Methylosinus trichosporium OB3b: one gene and its partner. The protein of the gene in region 1 interacts with the protein of each later gene in a pairwise test. Links are inferred from orthologs where the notes say so. Each region holds a gene or a part of one and is shown on either strand. Other genes may lie near its edges. The genes, in order: recJ and CQW49_RS15870.

Evidence for each region.
Region 2: the proteins of recJ (region 1) and CQW49_RS15870 interact in binary tests that used the Escherichia coli proteins (3 or more experiments, as listed by UniProt). The link is inferred for Methylosinus trichosporium OB3b from one-to-one orthologs.

The regions. Positions count from the first base shown.
Region 1 is NZ_CP023737.1:266,839-270,077, forward strand. What follows is about bases 204-3,131. They hold recJ (single-stranded-DNA-specific exonuclease RecJ), read left to right. Parts: upstream 204-719; coding sequence 720-2,543; downstream 2,544-3,131. Other genes in these bases: CQW49_RS01305 (YcjF family protein), read right to left, coding at 204-524; CQW49_RS01315 (septal ring lytic transglycosylase RlpA family protein), read left to right, coding at 2,748-3,131. In the rest of the region: more of CQW49_RS01305, read right to left, coding at 1-203; more of CQW49_RS01315, read left to right, coding at 3,132-3,239. UniProt on the Escherichia coli protein: Single-stranded-DNA-specific exonuclease.
Region 2 is NZ_CP023737.1:3,313,970-3,317,234, forward strand. What follows is about bases 152-3,105. They hold CQW49_RS15870 (DNA topoisomerase), read left to right. Parts: upstream 152-545; coding sequence 546-2,666; downstream 2,667-3,105. Outside these bases: CQW49_RS15865 (hypothetical protein), read left to right, coding at 1-137; CQW49_RS15875 (PQQ-dependent dehydrogenase, methanol/ethanol family), read left to right, coding at 3,210-3,265.

The DNA of each region.
Region 1 (3,239 bases):
AGCTTGCACAATTCGACGACGCGCTCTCGCGCCGCCTTCACATCGTCGCGGCTGCGCGCCTCGGCCAGCGCCAGATGCAGCTGGGCGATGCGGTTCTGCCGCAGGATGGCGAAGCTCTCGCGGGTGAGCAGTGCGACGAGGGCGACGACCGCGATCGCAGCGAGCGTCAGGCCGATCGTTCCGAACAAGGCGGAATGGGCGAACAAATCCTCGACGAGATTGGTGAGCCAGAGGCCTGCGGCCATTGTGACGAGGCCGAGAACCGAGGAGGCGAGGAGGCCGCCCCAGGAAAACAGCAGGCTGCTCAGCACGCCGCTCTTCTGCGCCGCCTCGACCGCCTTCTCCTGCTCGGCGGGGTCGCGCGTCTCGTCGAGCTCGAGAGAGAAGATATCGGCCTGCGGCTCGATGAAGCTCGTCGCCGGCGCGCGCTCGGGCTCCTGCGGGCGGGCGCTCTTGGGCGGAACGATCTGCTCGCCTTCCAATCGGAAGGCGCGCGGCCGTGGCCTTCGTTCTGCTTCGCTCATCTCTTGCTTTCGCTGTCCATGGCTTGCGCCTTCTAGCGCATGGCCGGCGCGCGCGCTCGGGAATTTTCCGTTGCGTCGTCCACAGCTGTGGATGGCGGCGCGGCGCAGCTCGAGGCGACTCGCTTTCGCCGGTTCCGGCCGATAGCGTCTCGCCTCCGCCGTCACGGCGCGATTCGAAGTCTCTTAGAGCCGCCAATGCCGGATGCGATCGCTTTGCGCGACGAGCGCCAGTTTTTTTTGGGCGTCGAGCGCTCGCTCTCCGGCCGCGTCTGGCGGCCGCGCCTCGCGGCGGCGGAGGAGGGGCGGGCGATCGCCATCTCCCAGGTCCTTGGCCTCGGCGATCTGCTGGCTCGTGTTCTCGCCGGGCGCGGCGTCACTCAGGAGAGCGCGCCGGCCTTTCTCGATCCCAGCCTGCGCGCTCTGATGCCCGATCCGCTCCTGCTCCAGGACATGGATGCGGCGGTCGACCGTCTCGCCCGCGCCGTCGAGACCGGCGAGCAGGTCGCCGTCTTCGGCGATTATGACGTCGACGGCGCCGCCTCGAGCGCGCTGCTCGTCGAGTTTTTGCAGGCGGCCGGCTGCCCGCCGCCGTTTCTCCATATCCCCGACCGCATCCTCGAGGGCTATGGGCCCAATGTCGAGGCGATCTCCGAGCTGAGGCGGCGGGGCGCGAGCTTACTGGTCACGCTCGACTGTGGCACGACCAGCCATGAGGCGCTCGCCCACGCCCGCGCCCTCGGGCTCGACGCCATCGTCATCGACCACCATCAGGCGCCCGAGCGGCTGCCCGAGGCGATCGTCGTCAATCCCAACCGCGCCGACGATCTGTCCGGCCTCGGCCATCTCTGCGCCGCCGGGGTCGCCTTCATGACGCTCGTCGCGCTCTCACGCGAGCTGCGTGTTCGCGATTTCTGGACGGGCGTGCGCCCGGAGCCGGAGCTGCTCGCCGCGCTCGATCTCGTGGCGCTGGCGACGGTCGCCGACGTCGCGGCGCTGCACGGTCTCAACCGCGCTTTCGTGACCAAGGGACTCGCGGTGATGAAGGGGCGCCGCCGGGTCGGCCTCGCGGCGCTGCTCGACGCGGCGCGCGTCGACGGGCCGCCGCGTCCCATGCATCTCGGCTTCGCGCTCGGCCCGCGCATAAACGCCGGCGGGCGGATCGGCGACGCAGCGCTGGGCGCCCGGCTGCTGACTCTGCGCGACCCGATCGAGGCGGCGCGGATCGCAGCCGAGCTCGACCGTCTGAACGGCGAGCGACAGGCGCTCGAGAGGGCGACTCTGGAGGAGGCCGAGGCCGAGGCGGACCGGCAGCTGATGCGCTCCAATCGGCTCTCCTGCCTCGTCGTGGCCGGAGCGGATTGGCATCCGGGCATCGTCGGGATCGTCGCTTCCAGGTTAAAGGATAAGTTTAAGATTCCCGCCTTTGTTATTGGACAAAAAGGGCAATCTTGTTCAGGTTCAGGTAGAGCTTCAACAGGCGTCGACCTCGGCCGGGCGGTGCGCCGCGCGGTCGAGGCAGGAGTGATCGAAAAGGGCGGAGGCCATCGGGCGGCGGCCGGCGTGACGCTCGCGCCACCGCGGATCGACGCCTTTCGCGTCTTCATGAATGACGCGCTCGAGGAGGAGGTGGAGCGCGCCCGCGCCAGCGACGCGCTGCTGGTCGACGGCGCGCTGACCGCCCGCGGCGCCGACGCCGATCTCGTCCGCGCGCTCGAGCGGGCGGGACCCTTCGGCTCGGGCAATCCGGAGCCGCTGTTCGTCTTTCCCGACCATCGCATCGTCGACGCCGGCGTCGTCGGCTCCGATCATGTGCGGGTGCGGCTGCAGTCGGGGGACGGGGCGCGGCTCGACGCCGTCGCCTTTCGCGCAGTCGGCAATGAAATCGGAGAAGCGCTGCTGCGCGGTCGCGGCGATCTCCTGCACGTCGCCGCCCGCATCGGCACGCGCGTCTATCGCGGCGTCGAGCGGATGGAGACGCGAATCGTCGATCTCGCACGCGCCGATCGTCGTTTATCGTAAACGCCGTGTTACCCCTTGTTGAACGGAGCTTTTCCGAACTGCGATCTGGGGATTGTCGCATTTTGGTCGCAATTGGCCGCTCTCATGCCCAAGCTCGAGAGTTGCGACGGGGGGCGGCGGCCTCGCGTTAACTTTTACGCAATTGCCTCGCGCCACACTGGAGGAATGCGATTGCTTCTCACACGAGCGAATGCGCGAGACATCATGGTTCTGCAATCTGGACTGCCGACCCTTCGCCGCTCTTTCGCCCTTCTGGGCCTCTGCGCCCTGGCCGGCTGCTCCTCGGCCCCGCCGCCGGTTCAGCGCCTCGCCCATCATCGCGGGCAGGTCGATCCCCGCTATGGCGTGGCCCCCAGTCCGCGGGTCGTCGCCGACGGCGAGCCGGTGCCGCGCGGCGGCGGCTCTTATATGGTGGGCAAGCCCTATCAGATCGCCGGCCGGACCTATTATCCGAGCGAGCGGCCCAATTCGTCGATCGGCCTCGCCTCCTGGTATGGCTCGGATTTTCACGGCCGCCGCACGGCCAATGGCGAGGTGTTCGACCGCGAGTCGATCAGCGCCGCCCATCCGACGATGCCGCTGCCGAGCTATGCGCGCGTCACCAACCTGCGCAACCACCGTTCGATGATCGTACGCGTCAACGACCGCGGCCCCTATCATGGCGGCAGGGTGATGGACGTGTCGCAGCGCGTCGCC
Region 2 (3,265 bases), 3.0 Mb from region 1 along the record:
GACGTTTCAGCGTGATCTACTGCGACACCGAAGTCGTGACAGCGGTCTATCTTCGGCCGAACGAGCGACCAGCCTTTCACCGATGGGCCGAACGACAATGTTTTGCGGCCGGTCCGCTGCTGGAGTTCATGCAATAGCAGGCGAACCGCACGATCCACTCGACCGCCATGCGTTCCACGAGTGCGTCCATAACGGAATGACGACGACCTTCGTCAAGAAACCGCTTGATCGCGCACAACTACAGAAAATCGGAAGCGGCAATGTTTTCGTAGGGCCGTCAGATTTCGCCGGAAGCAGACATTCGAGGCGCGTTCGCCTTATGCCGCCTTTCCGCCCATTGTGGACGCGCAGACGAGTCCGATGCAACGTCTGATACGGGTCACGTTCGGCCAATGGGGCGGCGTCAGCGCGGCGCCCCGGCCGCGTTGTAGTGAGTGTCTGTCTTAACCGGACAGCCACAGTTCCATTGGCCGCTGTGATTTTGTTCTTTGTTCGTTCTCACACTTGCGCTAGGCTGAAGTCCTCTTTTCGATTCGGCGTGGCGCATGGCGACTCTCATCATCACGGAAAAATCCAGTCAGGCGAAGGACCTGCGCGCGGCGCTCGGGGCCCGCTATGGGCAGATTCTGCCGGCCGAAGGCCATCTGCTTCGTCTCGCCGAGCCCGACGAGATCAATCCCGCTTGGAAGAGCTGGTCCTGCGTCGTCCTGAAGCCCGACGGGCTCTATCCGACTCGCGCCGCCGCGCAGGGCAATAAGCCGGCGAAGCTCGCGGCCATACGGGCGGCGCTCTCCGCCTGTGACGATGTGATATTGGCGACCGATTGCGACCGCGAGGGCCAGCTGATCGGCCAGGAAATCCTCGATCATCTGAACTATCGCGGGCGCGTGCGGCGAGCTTTGTTCACCGCCCAGGACCCGAAGACGCTCCAGCAGGCCTTCGCCCGGCTGAAGCCCAACGCCGAGATGCGCCCGCTCTATGAGGCGGCGGTGGCGCGCCAGCAGGCCGACCAGATCTTCAATCTGTCGCTGACCCGAACCGCGACGAAGACCTTGCTCGCGCCCGGCGTGCGGGGCGTGATCGGGATCGGCCGGGTGAAGACGCCGACCCTGGCGATCGTCTGCCTGCGTGAATTGGAAATCCGCAATTTTCGCCCCGAGGATTATTTCGAGATCGTCGCCACGGCGACCGTCGAGGGCGGCGCCTTTCTGATGCGTCACGCGCCGGCGCCCAAGATGCGGATCAAGAAGCGCGCCGAGGCCGAGACGATCGCCGCGGCCGCCGGCGGCTACCGCGGGCCCCTCGGCGTCACGGTCGACGACAAGCGTCAGGTGCCGCCGCGTCTCTTCGATCTTCCGTCCTTGCAGAAGACCTGCGGCCAGCGCTGGGGCTGGACCGCCGACAAGACGCTGTCGGTGGCGCAGGAGCTCTATGACGGCGAGGGCAAGAAGCTGATCACCTATCCGCGCGCGGAGGCGCGCTACCTCGCCGAAAATCAGATCGGCGACGCGCCGGCCATCGTCGCCGCTCTGACGCGCCTGCGCGGCTTCGCGCAGCTCGACATCGCGTCTCCGGTGATCCGGCGCGGGAAATCCGGCCATTTCTGCGACAAGGCGCTGGAGGGCGTGTCGCATCATGCGGTCGTGCCCAATGTCAATGTTCTCGACGATCTCGAAACGCGGCTGACGCGGCTCGATGACGACGAGAAGCGGCTGTTCGCGCTCATCTGCCGTTCCTATCTCGCCGCGGTGATGCCCGATTACGAATATCGGCAGACCGTCGTCACAATGGCGGTTCCCATTCCCGGCCGAACAGCCGCGGAGTTCCGCGCCGTGGGGCGGATTCCGCTGCGGCTCGGCTGGAAGGCCGTCTATCAGGCGCATGAGCCGGACGCCGAGACCGAGGCGGAGCAGACGCTTCCCGCGCTCCGCGACGGCGAGAGCGCGGTTCTGTCGGACGCGCGCGTCGAAGCGAAGCGAACGCAGCCGCCGCCGCGCTACAACGAAGGCACGCTCGTCGATGCGATGCAGAATGCGTGGCGCTTCGTCGAGGACGCGGCGCTTCGCGACCGGCTGAAGGAGGCCAAGGGCATCGGCACGCCGGCGACCCGGGCGGAAATCATCAAGGGATTGAAGCGGCAGAATTTGCTGACGGCGGATGGCAAGCTCGTCGTGCCGACCCCGGCCGGCTTGCAGCTGTTCGAGCTGTTGCGCGGCGCGGCGCCTGCGCTCGTCGATCCCGCCACCACCGCTCTATGGGAGATGCGCCTCGACGAGGTCCTCGTCGGCAAGGCCGACTATCATGCGGTGATCGACGGCGTCGCCACGGCCGCGCGCGAGCTGATCGAGGCGCTGGTCGAAAAGTCGATCGGCAAGGTCGAGCTGGCGGCCTCCGCGCCGGCGCGTCGACGCCGGGGCGCGCCGGCCGCCACCGCGAAGAGCGCCGGCGCGGGGCCGCGTCGTCGTGGATCGAAGACGCAGCGTGCGCCGAAGGCGAAACCGCCCGAGACGGACAGCAATGAGCGCGGCGGGCGTTCGAAAGCGCCGACCGACAAGATGGTCGCCTATGCGGAAAACCTGTCGCGCGCCAAGAAAGTGAAATTGCCCGACCTCTATCGGCAGGACTTCGACGCCTGCCGCAAGTTCCTCGACGAGCATGCGAGATAGCTCGGCTCCTATGTTCCCTTCACATTTCACGATCGCCATTCCAAACGCTCGCCCGTCACGGCGCGAACAACAGGTCGAGATCGGCCTCGGTCAGAGCGAGGGTCGGGGTTCCCTCCGGGTCGAACAGGCTCTCGGCCAGCGCGCGCTTCTCGTCCTTCAGCGCCTGTCATCTTCTCCTCGATCGCGCCGGCTGGGCGCGGTCAGCAGCGCGTCGCGCCAGCCGTAGGCTGGTTGATCGCTGCGGCTCGCGCGAGAACGCCGATGTGACCTAGCTCCGAGCGTTCCGCGACGAAGTGCCGCTGCGCTATGAGCTAATTGATATCTTTTCAGTTCCTCCGCCACTGCTGTGCAAAGCGGGAAGTTTCGGTAATTTGCGAGGGAGAGGTTCTGGTCTCGTTAGGCTCCTCCGCGTAGCTTCAACTTCAGCGTCTCAAATCGCTCGATCTCCCGCCGCGCGGAACTTCTGCGACGGAAGGACGGTGATGCAGCACGACCGGTTCGGACGAGTGTGCAAAGGCGCGAGAGACGGACTGGGAGATGCGCATGTCCAGATGGCCCTTTTCACGTCGATCCGACTTCCTGCGCGAGCAGCCTTCGAC